DNA from 2 places in the Rhodoferax sp. ZS1R25 genome. Region 2 is predicted to be linked to the other one. Evidence: predicted binding sites of a transcription regulator. Region 2 holds the regulator's gene; the other holds the start of a gene.

The links. The regulator sigma-54, encoded in region 2, starts transcription at its own class of promoters, with help from an activator protein. The targets are predictions, from matches to a motif close to TGGCANGNAANCTGCTTT.
Region 1: the regulator sigma-54 is predicted to act here: its motif matches at 5,664-5,681, upstream of AC097R_RS09895 (transglutaminase family protein).

What each region holds. Positions count from the first base shown of each region.
Region 1 is NZ_JBWMAZ010000001.1:2,062,998-2,070,511, reverse strand. Features, by position in the region: gene AC097R_RS09915 (NAD(P)H-hydrate dehydratase) at 1-571, shown strand, start outside; gene AC097R_RS09910 (alpha-E domain-containing protein) at 598-1,554, opposite strand; gene AC097R_RS09905 (circularly permuted type 2 ATP-grasp protein) at 1,578-3,089, opposite strand; gene AC097R_RS09900 (ComEC/Rec2 family competence protein) at 3,158-5,602, opposite strand; gene AC097R_RS09895 (transglutaminase family protein) at 5,769-7,514, shown strand, end outside.
Region 2 is NZ_JBWMAZ010000004.1:72,330-79,843, forward strand. Features, by position in the region: gene AC097R_RS19900 (THUMP domain-containing class I SAM-dependent RNA methyltransferase) at 1-1,023, opposite strand, end outside; gene rpoN (RNA polymerase factor sigma-54) at 1,020-2,630, opposite strand; gene lptB (LPS export ABC transporter ATP-binding protein) at 2,630-3,406, opposite strand; gene lptA (lipopolysaccharide transport periplasmic protein LptA) at 3,403-4,011, opposite strand; gene AC097R_RS19920 (exopolyphosphatase) at 4,087-5,019, opposite strand; gene AC097R_RS19925 (thiol:disulfide interchange protein DsbA/DsbL) at 5,103-5,756, opposite strand; gene AC097R_RS19930 (SPOR domain-containing protein) at 5,821-6,498, opposite strand; gene argS (arginine--tRNA ligase) at 6,579-7,514, opposite strand, start outside.

The DNA of each region.
Region 1 (7,514 bases), on a different contig from region 2:
ACTGATGGTGAAGCCCTTGGCCCAGTGGGATCTGGCCACCATGGCCGTGGTAGCCGGCTGCGGGGGTGGTGTAGACATTGCCGCGCACTTGCCGCAACTGATTCACGACGCCAAACACTTGGTGCTAGACGCCGATGCACTGAACGCACTGGCAGCACAACCCGCATGGGCAACTCTGGTGGCCAATCGCAGGCCGGAGAGCACCACCCTCACGCCGCATCCGCTGGAAGCCGCACGCTTGCTAGGCTGCACCACGGCCGCCGTGCAGGCCGACCGCCTGGCAAGCGCAAAAGCCCTGGCAACCCAGTTCGGCTGCACGGTGATTCTTAAGGGGTCAGGCAGCGTGATCGCCGCCCCGGGGCAGACGCCCCGCATCAACCCAACAGGCAATGCACGCCTAGCCACGGCAGGCACAGGGGACGTACTGGCAGGCTTGGTAGGCAGCCTCATGGCGCAGGGCTATTCAAGCTGGGAAGCCGCATGCCTAGGCGCATACCGCCACGGTCAGGTAGGGGATGCCTGGCAGGAGCCCTATGCGTTGACAGCAGCCAGCTTGGCTAAAAAACTATAAAGCCAGCCAACCGCTCTTGCGCGGCCTCAGGTCACGGGAACCAAAAATTCACGGCTGATGTGGGCCCCCAGATCATTCACGCGGTCCAAGAACTGCGTGAGATAGGCGTGCAGGCCGGTGGCCAGGATTTCGTCGATACGGCCAAACTGCAGCTCGGCGCGCAACTTGCCAGCGCGGCGCAGGGTTTCGCTGTTGGGGTCGCTGGCCACCAGGCTCAGGTTGTTGACCACCTCGTTCAAGCTGGCGTGCAGGGAGCGCGGCATGTCGGGCTTGAGGATCAGCAGCTCGGCCACACGCTCGGGTTTGATGACGTCGCGGTACACCTTGCGGTACACCTCAAAGCCCGAGACGCTGCGCAGAATCGCGCTCCAGTGGTAGAAGTCGTACTCTTGGTCTTTCTCGCTGGCAGCGCCAAAAAAGTCGCTTTGCACGGCGTGGAATTTCACATCCACCAAGCGCGCGGTGTTGTCAGCCCGCTCCAGAAACGTACCCATGCGCATGAAGTGCAAGGCCTCGTCCATCAGCATGGTGCCCACCGTGACACCGCGCGACAGGTGCGAGCGGAACTTCACCCACTCAAAAAACTGGGCGGGGTCTTTTTCAAACTCGCCGGTCTTGATCATGCGCTTGACTTCGAGCCAGGTGGTGTTTTGGGTTTCCCAGACCTCGGTGGTCAGCGTGCCGCGCACGGCGCGGGCGTTCTCGCGCGCGGCGCTCAGGCAGGACATGATGGAAGACGGGTTGTCCTCGTCCTTGACCATGAAGTCCATCACCTCGCGGGCTTGGATTTCGCCATGGCGTTCCTGGTAGCTGTAGAGCAGTTCGCTGATGGACAGCAGGCCCTGCCAGCCCAGCTGGGCCACGGCCTGTGATTGCGGCAGCAGCGATGTCTGGTAGTTCACGTCCAGCATTCGTGCGGTGTTCTCGGCCCGCTCGGTGTAACGGGACATCCAGAACAGGTGATCAGCGGTTCTTGACAACATAGGGTGGTTCCTCCGCAGTTCGCTTATTGTTTTGGGGTTTGGCTTTGGGTCTGCCCGACGGTGGCCACAGCAGGCGCATCGTCTTCGAGAATCCAGGTGTCCTTGGTGCCCCCGCCCTGCGAAGAATTGACCACCAGCGAACCGTCCTTTAGCGCCACGCGTGTCAGGCCGCCGGGCACCATCTGCACCGTCTTGCCCGACAGCACATAGGGCCGCAAATCAATGTGGCGCGGCGCAATGCCACTTTCCACAAACGTGGGGCAGCTGGACAAGCTAAGCGTCGGCTGGGCGATGTAGCCACTGGGGTTCGCCTCCAGCGCCTTGCGGAAATCTTCGATCTCGGCCTTGGTGGATGCAGGGCCCACCAGCATGCCGTAGCCACCCGCACCGTGCACCTCTTTCACCACCAGGTCTTTCAGGTTCGCCAGTGTGTAGGCCAGATCGTCCTTGTTGCGGCACATGTAGGTGGGCACGTTGTTCAGGATGGGCTTCTCGCCCAAATAGAACTCGATCATCTTTGGCACGTAGGGGTAGATGGACTTGTCGTCGGCAATGCCGGTACCGACTGCGTTGCAGATGGTCACGTTGCCGGCCTTGTAGGCATTCAGCAGACCCGCACAACCCAGTGTGGACGTGGGGCGGAACACCGTGGGGTCCAAAAAGTCGTCGTCCACCCGGCGGTAAATCACGTCGACCCGGCGTGGGCCGCGCGTGGTGCGCATGTAGACAAAGTTGTCTTTGACGAACAAGTCTTGCCCTTCAACCAACTCTATGCCCATTTGCTGGGCCAAGAAGGCGTGTTCAAAGTAAGCGCTGTTGTACATGCCGGGCGTGAGCACCACCACCGTGGGCTCGGCCGTGGTGGCCGGGCTGCTGGCGCGCAGGGTTTCCAGCAACAGGTCGGGGTAATGGGCGATGGGGGCGACGCGGTGTGCGCTGAACAGATCGGGGAACAGCCGCATCATCATCTTGCGGTCTTCCAGCATGTAGCTCACGCCACTGGGCACGCGCAGGTTGTCTTCCAGCACGTAGTACTCGCCCTTGCCGTTGGAATCTGGCGCCCGCACGATGTCGATGCCACTGATTTGCGAGTAGATGCCATTGGGCACATCCACCCCCACCATCTCGGGGCGGTACTGGGCATTGCCCTCAATCTGCTCGCGCGGCACGATGCCGGCCTTCAGAATGTCCTGGTCGTGGTAGATGTCGTGGATGAAGCGGTTGAGTGCGGTGACGCGCTGCGTCAGGCCCTTCTCCATGGTGGACCACTCATGTGCCGGGATGATGCGGGGGATCAGGTCAAACGGGATCAGGCGTTCGGTGCCCGAGCCGTCTTCGTCCTTCTCGCCGTAGACGGCGAAGGTGATACCCACGCGGCGGAAGATCATTTCTGCTTCTTCACGGCGCTTGGCCATCATGTCGCTGGGCTGGCGGGCCAGCCATTCGTCGTATATCTTGTAGTGGTCTCGTATCTGCTTGCCCTGAGTGAAAAACTCGTAGGGAAGCTGGGTGTACATCTCGTCGAATTTCCGCATAAAAGACCTCTCTGAACACACAGTATGCAAGCTTTGGGCCACGGCCCTCCTATCCCGCTCCTGCACCACTATGGCACATGATGATGCCAGTAACGGCGATCTTCCTCCCGAGAGCACGCCACATTTTGGGGCTGCTCCGAGCGCCAAGTCATCGCACCACAACGGGGCGAACTCACCAAATTGATGCGTGCTTGCGCATAGCGCTCCACCACCGGCGGCGCGGGGTGGCCAAAGCGGTTGCGGTAGCCGGCCTGCACCAGCGCCCACTGGGGCGCCACGGCCTGCAAAAACTCGGGCGTGCTGGAGGTTTTGCTGCCATGGTGCGGCACCAGCAGCACGTCGGCATGCAGATGGTCGGTGCCCTGCCAGGCCTGCACCAGGCGCGCCTCTTGCGCCGCCTCGATATCACCCACCAGCAGTGCGGTGCGCTCATCCGTGCTGATGCGCAGCACGCAGGACAGCGCATTGGGTTTGGGGGGTGGGCTGGCCGCATAGTCGGCCGGCTGCGGGTGCAGCACTTCGAACTGCACACCATCCCACTCCCAGTGCTGCCCGGCCTCGCAACGCTGCGCCGTGCGCAGCTGCTGCAGCGGGTGCTGCGGCTCAATCGAACTCAGCAACGCGGCTTGCGTCTGCATGGCCAACACGGCAGCCGCGCCGCCCACGTGGTCAATGTCGCGGTGGCTCAGCACCACGGTGTCCAGGGTTGCGTCCAATGCCTTGAGCAGCGGCACCAGCACCCGGTGGCCCGCATCGCTCTCCAGGCTGTAGCGCGGGCCCGCATCAAACAGCAGCGCGTGGTGGGCGGTGCGCATCAGAACCGCATTGCCCTGGCCAATGTCAGCCGCCAGCAGCTCGAACTGCCCTGACGCGGGCAAGGCTGGGCGCCATAACAGGGTGAGCAGGACCAGGGGCACGCCCAGCGCCCGCACATGCCAGGGCGCAGGCAGCACCAGTAGCAGACCGCCCAGTACAGCGCCCAGCCCCAAGCCCAGCGGCGGCAAAGGCAGTACTACGGCCGCGCCCGGCAATACTGCCAGCCAGGACAGCCACTGCCACAGCAGCGCGACGGCCCACGACGCCACATCCCATACGCCGGGTAACAGCGCACCCAGCAGCGCCAACGGCGTGACCACCAGCGTCACCCATGGAATCGCCAGCAAATTCGCCACCAGCCCCACCACCGAAAGTTGGCCGAACAACAGCAGCGTGAGCGGCGCCAGCGCCAGCGTGATGACCCACTGCTCCCGCAGCATGGCCCACACTTTTAAGCCGAACCGGCCGCTAGCCCCCGTATCTTCTGCGCGAGTAGCTCCTGAATCTGTAGCAAACAGCACGCCCACCGCGACAAAACTGAGCCAGAACCCGGGCTGCAGCAGCGCCCACGGGTCCAGCGCCACCACCATAGCGCAGGCCAGCATCCACACCAGCGGCCAGGGCCAGCGCGCACCCGAGAGGCGCAGCAGGGCCACAGTGGCCAGCATCAGGCAGGTCCGCTGCGCGGGCACACCCCAACCCGCAAACACGGCATACGCACAAGCCAGCAGCACGCCACCCAGCAACGCGGCCGACGGCGCAGGCAAGGCCAGGCACAGGCGCCGTGAGCGCCGCCACAGCCAACCGGTCAGCCAGGCAGCACCCCAGGCGAACATCGTGATGTGGAGCCCGGAGATCGAGACCAGGTGCGAGACACCAGTGGCGCGGAACACGTCCCAGTCGCTACGGTCCACCGCGGCCTGGTCGCCCACCACCAACGCGGCCATGAGCCCGGCCGCCCGCTTATCGGGCACGGACGCCAAGATGCGGTCGCGCAGCGCCTGCCGCGCCAGCGCCACGGGCGCGCGCCAGGTCTGGCCCAAGCGCTGGGGCGGCGTGTCTTTGTCGCCAGCCCGCACATAGGCGGTGGCCTGCACGCCCTGCTCCCACAGCCACAGTTCGAAGTCAAAGCCATGGGGGTTGATGCCACCGTGTGGCGCTTTGGGGCGTAGCGTGAGCTGCCATCGTTCGCCCGCCTGCACCTCGACCGGCACGCGCTGCAACCCGGCCTGCTCGCCCGCCAGCGCATAGCCCCCGGCGTACCAGCCCACGTCCAGGCGCGGGGGCACCTCCACGGCCTGACCATCCAGCAGCGCCTGCTCCACCGCCAGGCGAAAGCGCAGGCCAGCCTCGGAGCGCTGGGGCATGTCGGTCACCACACCGGTGATGCGCAGGTCACGCCCCTCCAAGTTGGGGGCCAAAGCGTGGCTGGCAAACCCCACTGCACGCAGGCCGGTGGAGCCAAACCCCAGCGCCATGCCGGCCAGCAGCACCACGGCCGTGGCACGCACAGCCGCTATTCTTTTAGGAGCTGCCAGCGCATAGGCCACGGGGGCTAGCAGCCCAAAACCCATATAAACCCAGACGGGCCAGAGTTCCGGCTGCTGCAACTGCGCCGCCGTGCCCAGCACCACACCCAGCAGCACCGCAAACACCGTGCGGGGCCAGGCGCTGGTAAGGGTGGCGGCAGAGAACATGGCCCCATGCTAACCCGGCCCTCCCCCACGCTTACGGCCCCGGTACAGGCGTCAGGGGGCATGGCGCAGGACTTGCTTTAACCCCTGTCAACATCGATTGTTAGTATGGTGCTGGTGCAGCCCTCGCTGCACAGGCTTCCCAGTGAGATTACCGAGAGACCGGCCCATGTCCATTCACGCAGCGCTGAACCACGTCACCCACTACACCTACGACCGTCTGGTCAATCTCGGTCCCCAGGTCATCCGCCTGCGCCCTGCCCCCCACTGCCGCAGCAAGGTGGTGTCTTACTCCCTCAAGGTCGAGCCGGCCACCCACTTTATCAACTGGCAGCAAGATCCGTTTGCCAACTACCAGGGCCGCCTGGTGTTCCCCGAGAAGACCAAAGAGTTCAAGGTCACCGTGGACCTCGTAGTGGAAATGGCGGTCTACAACCCGTTTGACTTCTTCCTGGAGCCCGAGGCGGAAGAATTTCCTTTCAAGTACACCCCCGAGCTCAAGCAAGAGCTGCTGCCCTATCTGGACGCCGACCCGGTCACGCCATTGGTGCAGGCCTACCTGGACAAGATCGACCGCACCAAGCGGCGCAGCGTGATCTTTCTGGTCGACCTCAACACCATGGTGCACAAGTCGGTCGACTACACCATCCGCATGGAACCCGGCGTGCAAACGCCTGAAGAAACGTTGGAGCTGGGCTCTGGCTCCTGCCGCGATTCGGCCTGGCTGCTAGTGCAACTGCTGCGCAACTGCGGGCTGGCCGCGCGCTTTGTGTCGGGCTACCTGATCCAGCTCGCCCCTGATGTGAAATCGCTGGACGGCCCCAGCGGCACCGAGGTCGACTTCACCGACCTGCACGCCTGGTGCGAGGTCTATTTGCCCGGCGCCGGCTGGATTGGCCTGGACGCCACCAGCGGCCTGCTGGCCGGCGAAGGCCATATCCCGCTGGCCTGCACACCGCAGCCCAGCGGCGCGGCACCCATTGAAGGCGGCGTGGACGAGAGCGAGGTGGAATTCAGCCACCACATGCAGGTCACCCGCATTTACGAATCCCCCCGCGTCACCAAACCCTACACGCCTGAACAATGGGCGTCGGTGATGAAGCTGGGCGACAAGGTGGACGCCGAGCTGGTGGCAGGTGATGTACGCCTGACCATGGGCGGCGAACCCACCTTTGTCGCGGTGAACGACCGCGACGCCGCCGAATGGAACACCGACGCCCTGGGCCCCACCAAGCGCGGCTTCGCCACCGAGCTGGTGCACAAGCTGCGCGACGAATATGGCCAGGGCGGCTTTCTGCACTTTGGCCAGGGCAAGTGGTACCCCGGCGAGCAGCTACCGCGCTGGGCGCTGAACATCTACTGGCGTGCCGACAAGCAGCGCGTGTGGAACAACCCCGCCCTCTTCACCGACGAACGCAAGCCCACCCACTACACCGCCGAAGACGCGGGCTACTTCATCCGCACGCTGGCCGGCAAGCTGGGCCTGACCGACAAATACGTGCAGGCCGGCTATGAAGACACCTGGTACTACCTGTGGCGCGAACGCCGCCTGCCGGTGAATGTGGACCCCTTCAACGCCAAGCTGGACGACGAAATGGAGCGCGCCCGCCTGCGCCGCGTGTTCGAGCAAAAACTCGACTCTGCCGTGGGCTATGTGCTGCCGCTGAAGGTGGCAGACTCTGCCGGCCTGAACCCCTCGCTGGCTGGCCCGATGTGGACCACCGGCCCCTGGTTCTTCCGCGACGAGCGCATGTACCTGATGCCCGGCGACTCGCCCATGGGCCTGCGCCTGCCGCTGGACTCGCTGCCCTGGGTCAGCCAGGGCGACTACCCCTACATGGTGGAGCGCGACCCGACCGTAGAGCGCGGTGCGCTGCCACAGCACTCGGCGTTTGCAGCGCGCTATGCGCCGGCG
Region 2 (7,514 bases):
TTCGCGTGCGCCAAAGCGGGCACCTTCGCCTTCACCGGCTACGCCACCAATGCCAATACGCTCGCCATAGGGCGGGTTCAGCACCATCACGCCGCCGCCTTCAATCGGCGGCATGCGCTGCAGCGCGTCGCCACCGCGAAACTCAATCACATCGGCCACGCCGGCGCGTTGCGCGTTGCGCTGCGCAAAGTCCACCATGCGGTGCGACACATCGCTGCCGTAGATCAGCGCAGTCTGGCCCGGCTCGGGCTTGACCACATTCGCTGCGGCCTCGGCCTTCATGTCCGCCCACTCCTGCGAACGGAAGGGTCGGTATTTTTCGAACGCAAAGCGGCGCAGCGAACCGGCCGCGATGTTGCAGGCAATCTGCGCGGCTTCGATGGCCACCGTGCCGCTGCCGCAGCAGGGGTCGTACAGCGGCATCAGGTCGTCCTCACCCGAGGCCCAGCCGCTGGCGGCAATCATGGCCGCGGCCAGGGTTTCCTTCAGCGGTGCGTCGCCCTTGTCCTCGCGCCAGCCGCGCTTGAACAGCGGCTCGCCCGAGGTGTCGACGTACAGCGAGCAGCTGTCGGTGGTCAGGTGGGCATAGATGCGCACATCGGGCCACTGCGTGTTCACGTCGGGGCGCACGCCGCCCGCCACTTCGCGGAAGCGGTCGCACACGGCATCCTTCACCTTGAGCGCGGCAAAGTTCAGCGAGGTCAGCGGGCTGTGCTGCGCCGTCACCTCGACCTTGATGCTTTCCTTGGGCGTGAACCACTGCTCCCATGGCACCTGCAGGCCGGCGCGGTACAGGTCCTGTTCGCTGCGGTATTCGGTGTACGACACCAGCACCAGCACGCGCTGCGAGAGGCGGCTGTACAGGTTGAGCAACATGGCATGCGCGAACGAGGTGCGCACGGCCACGCCACCGCGCTGCTTGGTCACGCAGCCGGGCGGCAGACCGGTGATTTGCAAAATCTCCGGCGCCAGGTACTCCTCCACGCCGGCGGCGCAGGGGAGAAAAAGGGTCAATTGGTTCATAGCGCTTTGCGGAGTGAGGCGGGGGCAATCTTCAGCCCCTCGCGGTATTTGGCCACGGTGCGCCGGGCGCATTCGATGCCCTGCTCCTTGAGCATGTCAGAGATCTGGTTGTCGCTCAAGGGCTTCTTGCTGCTCTCGGAGGCAATGAACTGTTTGATGAGCGCGCGCACCGCGGTGCTGGAGGCATTGCCACCGCTCTCGGTGCCCAGGCCAGAGCCGAAGAAGTACTTCAGCTCAAACGTGCCAAACGGCGTGGCCATGTACTTGGCCGTGGTCACGCGGCTGATGGTGGACTCGTGCAGGCCCAATTCGTCGGCAATCTCGCGCAGCACCAGGGGGCGCATGGCCAGCTCGCCATGGGTGAAAAAGTTCTTCTGCCGCTCCACAATGGCCGTGCTCACGCGCAGGATGGTGTCAAAGCGCTGCTGGATGTTCTTGATGAACCAGCGCGCCTCCTGCAGGCGTTGCTGCAGCGCCGCGTGGCCAGCACCGTCGCGGCCACCGCGGTGGTTGCGCAGCACATTGGCGTAGATGTCATGCACCTTGAGGCGTGGCATCACCTCGGGGTTGAGCTGCACGCGGAATTTGGGAATGCCACCGGCCTTGCCGATGGCCACCACCAGCACGTCGGGCACCACGATGTTGCGCTCCACGTCCACAAAGCGCCGCCCGGGCTTGGGTTCCAGCCGTGCGATGAGCGCGATCGCTTCGCGCACCAGCGCGTCGCTGCCCACGCCCATTTGCACCAGGCGCTTGATGTCGCGCCGCGCCAGCAGGTCCATGGGTTTGCTGCAGATGCCCAGGGCCACCTGCAGCAGCTCGGCACGCTCGTCCTCACCATCCACTTCAGCTTGGGCCAGCAAGGCCTTGACCTGCAAACGCAGGCACTCGCCCAAGTCGCGCGCGCCCACGCCCACGGGCTCCAGGCTGTGCAGCAAGCCCAGCGCCACGGTGAAGTGGTGCACCAGGTCCTGCAGCTGCTCTTCGTCGCCGGGGTTCAGGCTGCGTGCCAGCTCTTCCAGCGGGTCTTCCAGGTAGCCGTCGTCGTTGAGTGATTCGATGAGGAAGCGCAGCGCGGCCGCGTCGGTGGCATTGGTGCGCAGGCTCAGCGCCTGGCGGTGCAAAAAGGCCTGCAGCGATTCGGCAGAGCGCGCCAGCTCGGTGGCGTCTTTCTCCTCGTCGTCGCCCAGGTTGTTGGCCTTGGCTTTGGCGTCCACCCCCCACTCGCCATCGTCGGGCATCATCTCGGTGGTGCCGTCGCCTTCCCAGTTGGGCTCGTCGCTGCTGCTCAGCGGCGTGGCTTCTTCGTCATTGCTGCTGGTACTGGTCGAGGTGGCGTAGTCGGCCACCGCACTGGGCGCGTAGTCCACCTCGCTGCTCTCGGACAGTCGGTCGCCTTCGCTGACCGTCGCATCTACTGCGTTCAGCCCAAAGTCCTCGCGCTCGGCCCGGTCCTCGGTCAGCTCCAGAAACGGGTTTTCGTCCAGCATCTGCTCCACCTCCTGGCTCAGCTCCAGCGTAGAGAGCTGCAGCAGACGGATGGACTGCTGCAACTGGGGCGTGAGCGCCAGGTGTTGGGAGACGCGTAATGAAAGACCTTGCTTCATTACATTTTGAAATGCTCACCGAGATAGACACGGCGCACATCGGCATTGTTCACGATCTCGGAGGGGGTGCCTTGCGCCAGCACATGGCCGTCGCTGATGATGTAGGCGTGGTCGCAAATGCCCAGGGTTTCGCGCACGTTGTGATCGGTGATCAGCACACCGATGCCACGGCCCTTGAGGAAGTTGATGATGCGCTGGATCTCGATCACCGCAATCGGGTCGATACCGGCAAACGGTTCGTCCAGCAGGATAAAGCGCGGCCGCGTGGCCAGTGCGCGCGCAATCTCCACACGGCGTCGCTCACCACCCGACAGGGCCAGCGAGGGCGACTCGCGCAGATGCTCCACGCGCAGGTCTTGCAGCAGCGCGGTCAGGCGCGCTTCAATCTCGGCCGACTTGAGCGGCTCGCCCGCCTCGTCGCGCTGCAGTTCCAGCACGGCGCGCACGTTGTCTTCGACATTGAGCTTGCGAAAGATGGACGCCTCTTGCGGCAGGTAGCCCAGCCCCAGGCGCGCGCGGCGGTGGATGGGCATGTGCTCGATGGAATGGCCGTCAATCGTGATGTCGCCCGCACTGGCGCGCAGCAAGCCCACGATCATGTAGAACGAGGTGGTCTTGCCCGCGCCGTTGGGGCCCAACAGGCCCACGACCTCGCCAGTGCGCACGGTCAGCGACACATCTTTCACCACCTGGCGCTTGCCATACGACTTTTGCAAATGCCGGGCTTCCAGCCGCCCGGTGCTGGTGTCCGGGGCTTCTTGGGTGGGCTCGCTCACTGGGCGGCCTTCTCAAGTTGCGGCGTGGCGCGCAGAGTGGCACCGGGTTGAGGCGCGGTGGCAGTTTCGCCTTCGGGCTTGGGCGTCAGCATGGCGCGCACACGGCCGGCCGGCGCCGCAGCGGTCTTGGGGGCGCCGTCCACGGTGAATTTGTCGCTGAGGTTTTCGTACAGGATGACGGCACCCGTCACCTCGTCGGCCAGCGTGGCGCCGCGCAGGCGGCGCAGCTGGGCTTTTTTGACAAAGCGCACAGTGTCGGCCTTGCCGTCGTATTCGATGGTGTCGCCATCGCCTTCGATGAACTCATCCAGGCCTTCACGCTTTTGCCGGAAAAACGCCGGCGTGGCGACCGAGCCGGTGACCAGACCGTACTGGTAGCCATCCGGGTCCTGGCGCACCTCGATCTGGGCGCCGCGGATCAGGATGCTGCCCTTGGTCAGCACCACATGGCCGGTGAAGACGCTGACCTGCTTGATGTCGTCGTAGCGCAGGGCGTCCGCCTCCACATTCATGGGCTTGTTTCGGTCGGCTTTTTCGGCCCACGCAAGGCCGCCTGCGCTGGCAAACACCAGCGACACAGCCACAGACAGGATGGTTTTTTTCATAAAGGCACGAAACTTGCTCGAAAAGCGCTTCGGCCATTGTACCGAGCGCTTTGCGCATTTCGCGCCTTGGCCGACTCAGCCGTCGGCGTTAATTTTGGTGATGAGCACCTGCAACACGTCTGCAGCGCGGTCGTTCTCCACCTGGCAGGTACCCGCATTGGCATGGCCGCCCCCGCCGTAGCTCAGCATCAGGTCGCCAATATTGGTCTTCGAGCTGCGGTTGGTGATGGACTTGCCCGTGGCAAACACAGTGTTTTGCTTCTGCAGGCCCCATAGCACGTGGATGGAGATATTGGTCTGCGGGAACAGCGCGTAGACCATGAAACGGTTCACCGCAAAGATGGTGTCCTCATTGCGCAGGTCCAGCACCAACAGGTTGCCATGCACGGTGGAGCAGCGCAGCAGTTGCTCCTTGGCCTTGGCCGCATGCTCAAAGTACAGGTCCACACGCTCCACCACGTCGGGCAGCTGCAGGATTTCGTCAATGCCATGGTGGCGGCAGTACTGGATCAAATCCATCATCAGCTGGTAGTTGCTGACGCGGAACTCGCGGAAGCGGCCCAGGCCGGTGCGCGAATCCATCAGGTAATTCAGCAGCACCCAGCCGGTGGGAGTCATGATTTCGTCGTGGCTGAAGCGGGCCGAGTCCCCCTTGTCCACGGCTTCCATCATGTCGTGGAAGCGCGCCGGGAAGCGGTTGGCACCACCGTAGTGGTCAAACACCACGCGCGCGGCCGAGTCGGCGTCGGGCAGGATGATGTGGTTGGGGCGCTCGCCAGTGTTGCGCACCGTCTCGGACTCGTGGTGGTCAAAGGCCAGGTGCACGCCGGGCACGTACGGCAGATTGGTGGTGATGTCCCGATCGGACACCTCCACCTTGCCGTCCTGCATGTCTTTGGGGTGGACGAACTTGATGTCGTCGATCAGGTCCAGCTCGTTGAGCAGGACGGCGCACACCAGCCCATCAAAATCACTGCGGGTGACCAGCCGGTACTTCTGATGTGCCATGGGAAGACTCTCCACAAAGGGGTTGAATGACAAATCATTCTAGCCCTGTGGAATACCTCTGCGGCCTGCGCAGAGGCGTGTTTTTAGCGGGCGGTGCGCGCCTGGACGATCAATGCGTCCACGATCTGCAACGCGCGCTGCATGTTGCCGGCAATGGAGCCATCGGTGTAGTAACGGCCGGCCACGCCCAGGGCAGGCACGCCTTCCACCTTGTAGGCGTTTTGCAGCTGGGCGGCCTTGGTGGCCTTGGTGGCCACGCTGAACGAGCCGTACTGCTCAACAAACTTGGCCTTGTCCACGCCCTGCTTGGCCACCCATTCGACGATGGCATCGCCACCGCTGAGGTTTTGCTTCTCGGCGTGGATGGCGGCAAACACCTTGGCGTGCAGCTTCTCCACCAGGCCCATGGCTTCCAGCGCGTAGTACAGGCGCTGCTGGGGCACAAAGCTGTCCTGGAAGGCCACGGGCACGCGGCGGAAGGACACGTCTTTAGGCAGCTTGGGGATCCAGGCTTGCAGCGTGGGCTCGAACGCATTGCAGTGCGGGCAGCTGTACCAGAAGAACTCAACAACCTCGATCTTGCCGGCGGGTGCTTCCACCGGGGCACGGGGGTCCACGGGCTGGTAATCGGTGCCGGGCTGCGGGCCTTTGGCCTGGGCCTGGGCGCTGCTGGCCCACAGGGCGGAGGATGCAAAGGCGGCGCCTGTAGCGGCTTGGGTAAATTCGCGACGTTTCATGGGTTCAAAAGCTCCAAAGTGCTCGGATGTGAGTGGAGGGGGTGGAAAAAAGTTCCAGCGCGGCCTAGCGCTGCACGCGCACCAGGGCGGTTTCCAGACCGCTCTTGTCCAGCTTGTCTTTGGCCTTGTCGGCATCGTCCTTTTTGTCAAACGGTCCCACGCGCACGCGGAACACCGGGCGGCCCGACTGTTCGCGTTCGGAAATCTTGGTCTCGATGCCGCTCAGCGACAGCTTGGCGCGATGGGCCTCGGCGTCTTCGGCCGTGCGGAAGGCGCCCACTTGTACAAAGTAGGAGAACGCGTCGCCTTCGGTGGCGGCACCTGCCTTGGCCTTGGCCAAGTCACCCAGCGGATCGGCCGACACGGCAGGCTTCAACTCGCCCTTGGCATCCGGTTTGACGGCGGTCTTGGCGTCTGCCTTGGGGTCGGTTTTGGCTTCCGCCTTGGGGTCAGTCTTTGCGTCAGGCTTGGCAGCCGTTTTGGCGCCGGACGCGGCAGACGCCGGTGCCGTGGCCGTGGGCACGGCGGGGGCCGGGTTCTTGCCGTAAAGCAGCGCGTTGGGGTCCCAGTTCTTGTTCTTCTGGGCTTCGGCTGCGTCCTGGTCGGCGCTGCGGCTCTGGCTCTTGTTCATGAACGGCACGGGCACCTTGGTGACGTACACCGCCACCGCCAATGCAGCCCCCAGGCCCACCACCACGCCCACAATGAAACCCACAATGGTTCCGCCACGTTCAAACTTCATGCGCTGCTTTCTCTCTCTTAATCAGTCTTAATTCGTGGGGGTCAGAGCACCTGCTACGCAAGTGGTCTGACCCCCAGACCTCACATTTTTTGCGGGGCACTCACGCCCAGCACAGCCAGGCCATTGTGCAACACCTGCGCCGTCGCCGCGACCAGCGCCAGGCGCGCCAGCTTCACCGCTTCGTCATCCACCAGGATGCGCTCGGCATCGTAGTAGCTGTGGTAGCTGGCGGCCAGTTCACGCAGGTAGAAGGTCACATCGTGCGGCGCCTCGTCGGCGGCCGCTGCGGTCAGCATCTCGGGGTACTTGGCCAGCAGGAGCATCAGGGCCTGGGCCTGCGGGCTTTGCAGCGCCGACAGGTCCACGCTCTTCAAGCTGCTCACGTCGCCACCCCAGGTCGCCAGCACCGAGCAGATGCGCGCATGCGCGTACTGCACGTAGTAGACCGGGTTGTCGTTGTTCTTGGCCACAGCCAGGTCCACGTCAAACGTGTATTCGGTGTCGGGCTTGCGCGAGAGCAGGAAGAAACGCACGGCGTCCTTGCTGGTCCACTCGATCAAATCGCGCAGCGTCACATAGCTGCCCGCGCGCTTGCTGATCTTGACCTCTTCACCGCCCTTGACCACGCGCACCATGGTGTGCAGCACGTAGTCGGGGTAGCCCTGGGGAATGCCCACGCCCGCCGCCTGCAGGCCGGCGCGCACGCGCGCGATGGTGCCGTGGTGGTCGGTGCCCTGGATGTTCACCACCTTGGTGAAGCCTCGCTCCCACTTGGCGATGTGGTAGGCCACGTCGGGCACAAAGTAGGTGTAGGTACCGTCCTGCTTGCGCATGACGCGGTCCTTGTCGTCGCCATATTCGGTGGACTTGAGCCACAGCGCGCCGTCCAGTTCATAGGTCTTGCCCGCGGCCTGCAAGCGCTTCACGGCGTCGTCCACGCGGCCGCTGGTGTAGAGGCTGCTTTCCAGGTAGTAGTTGTCAAACTTCACCGCAAAGGCTTGCAGGTCCAGGTCTTG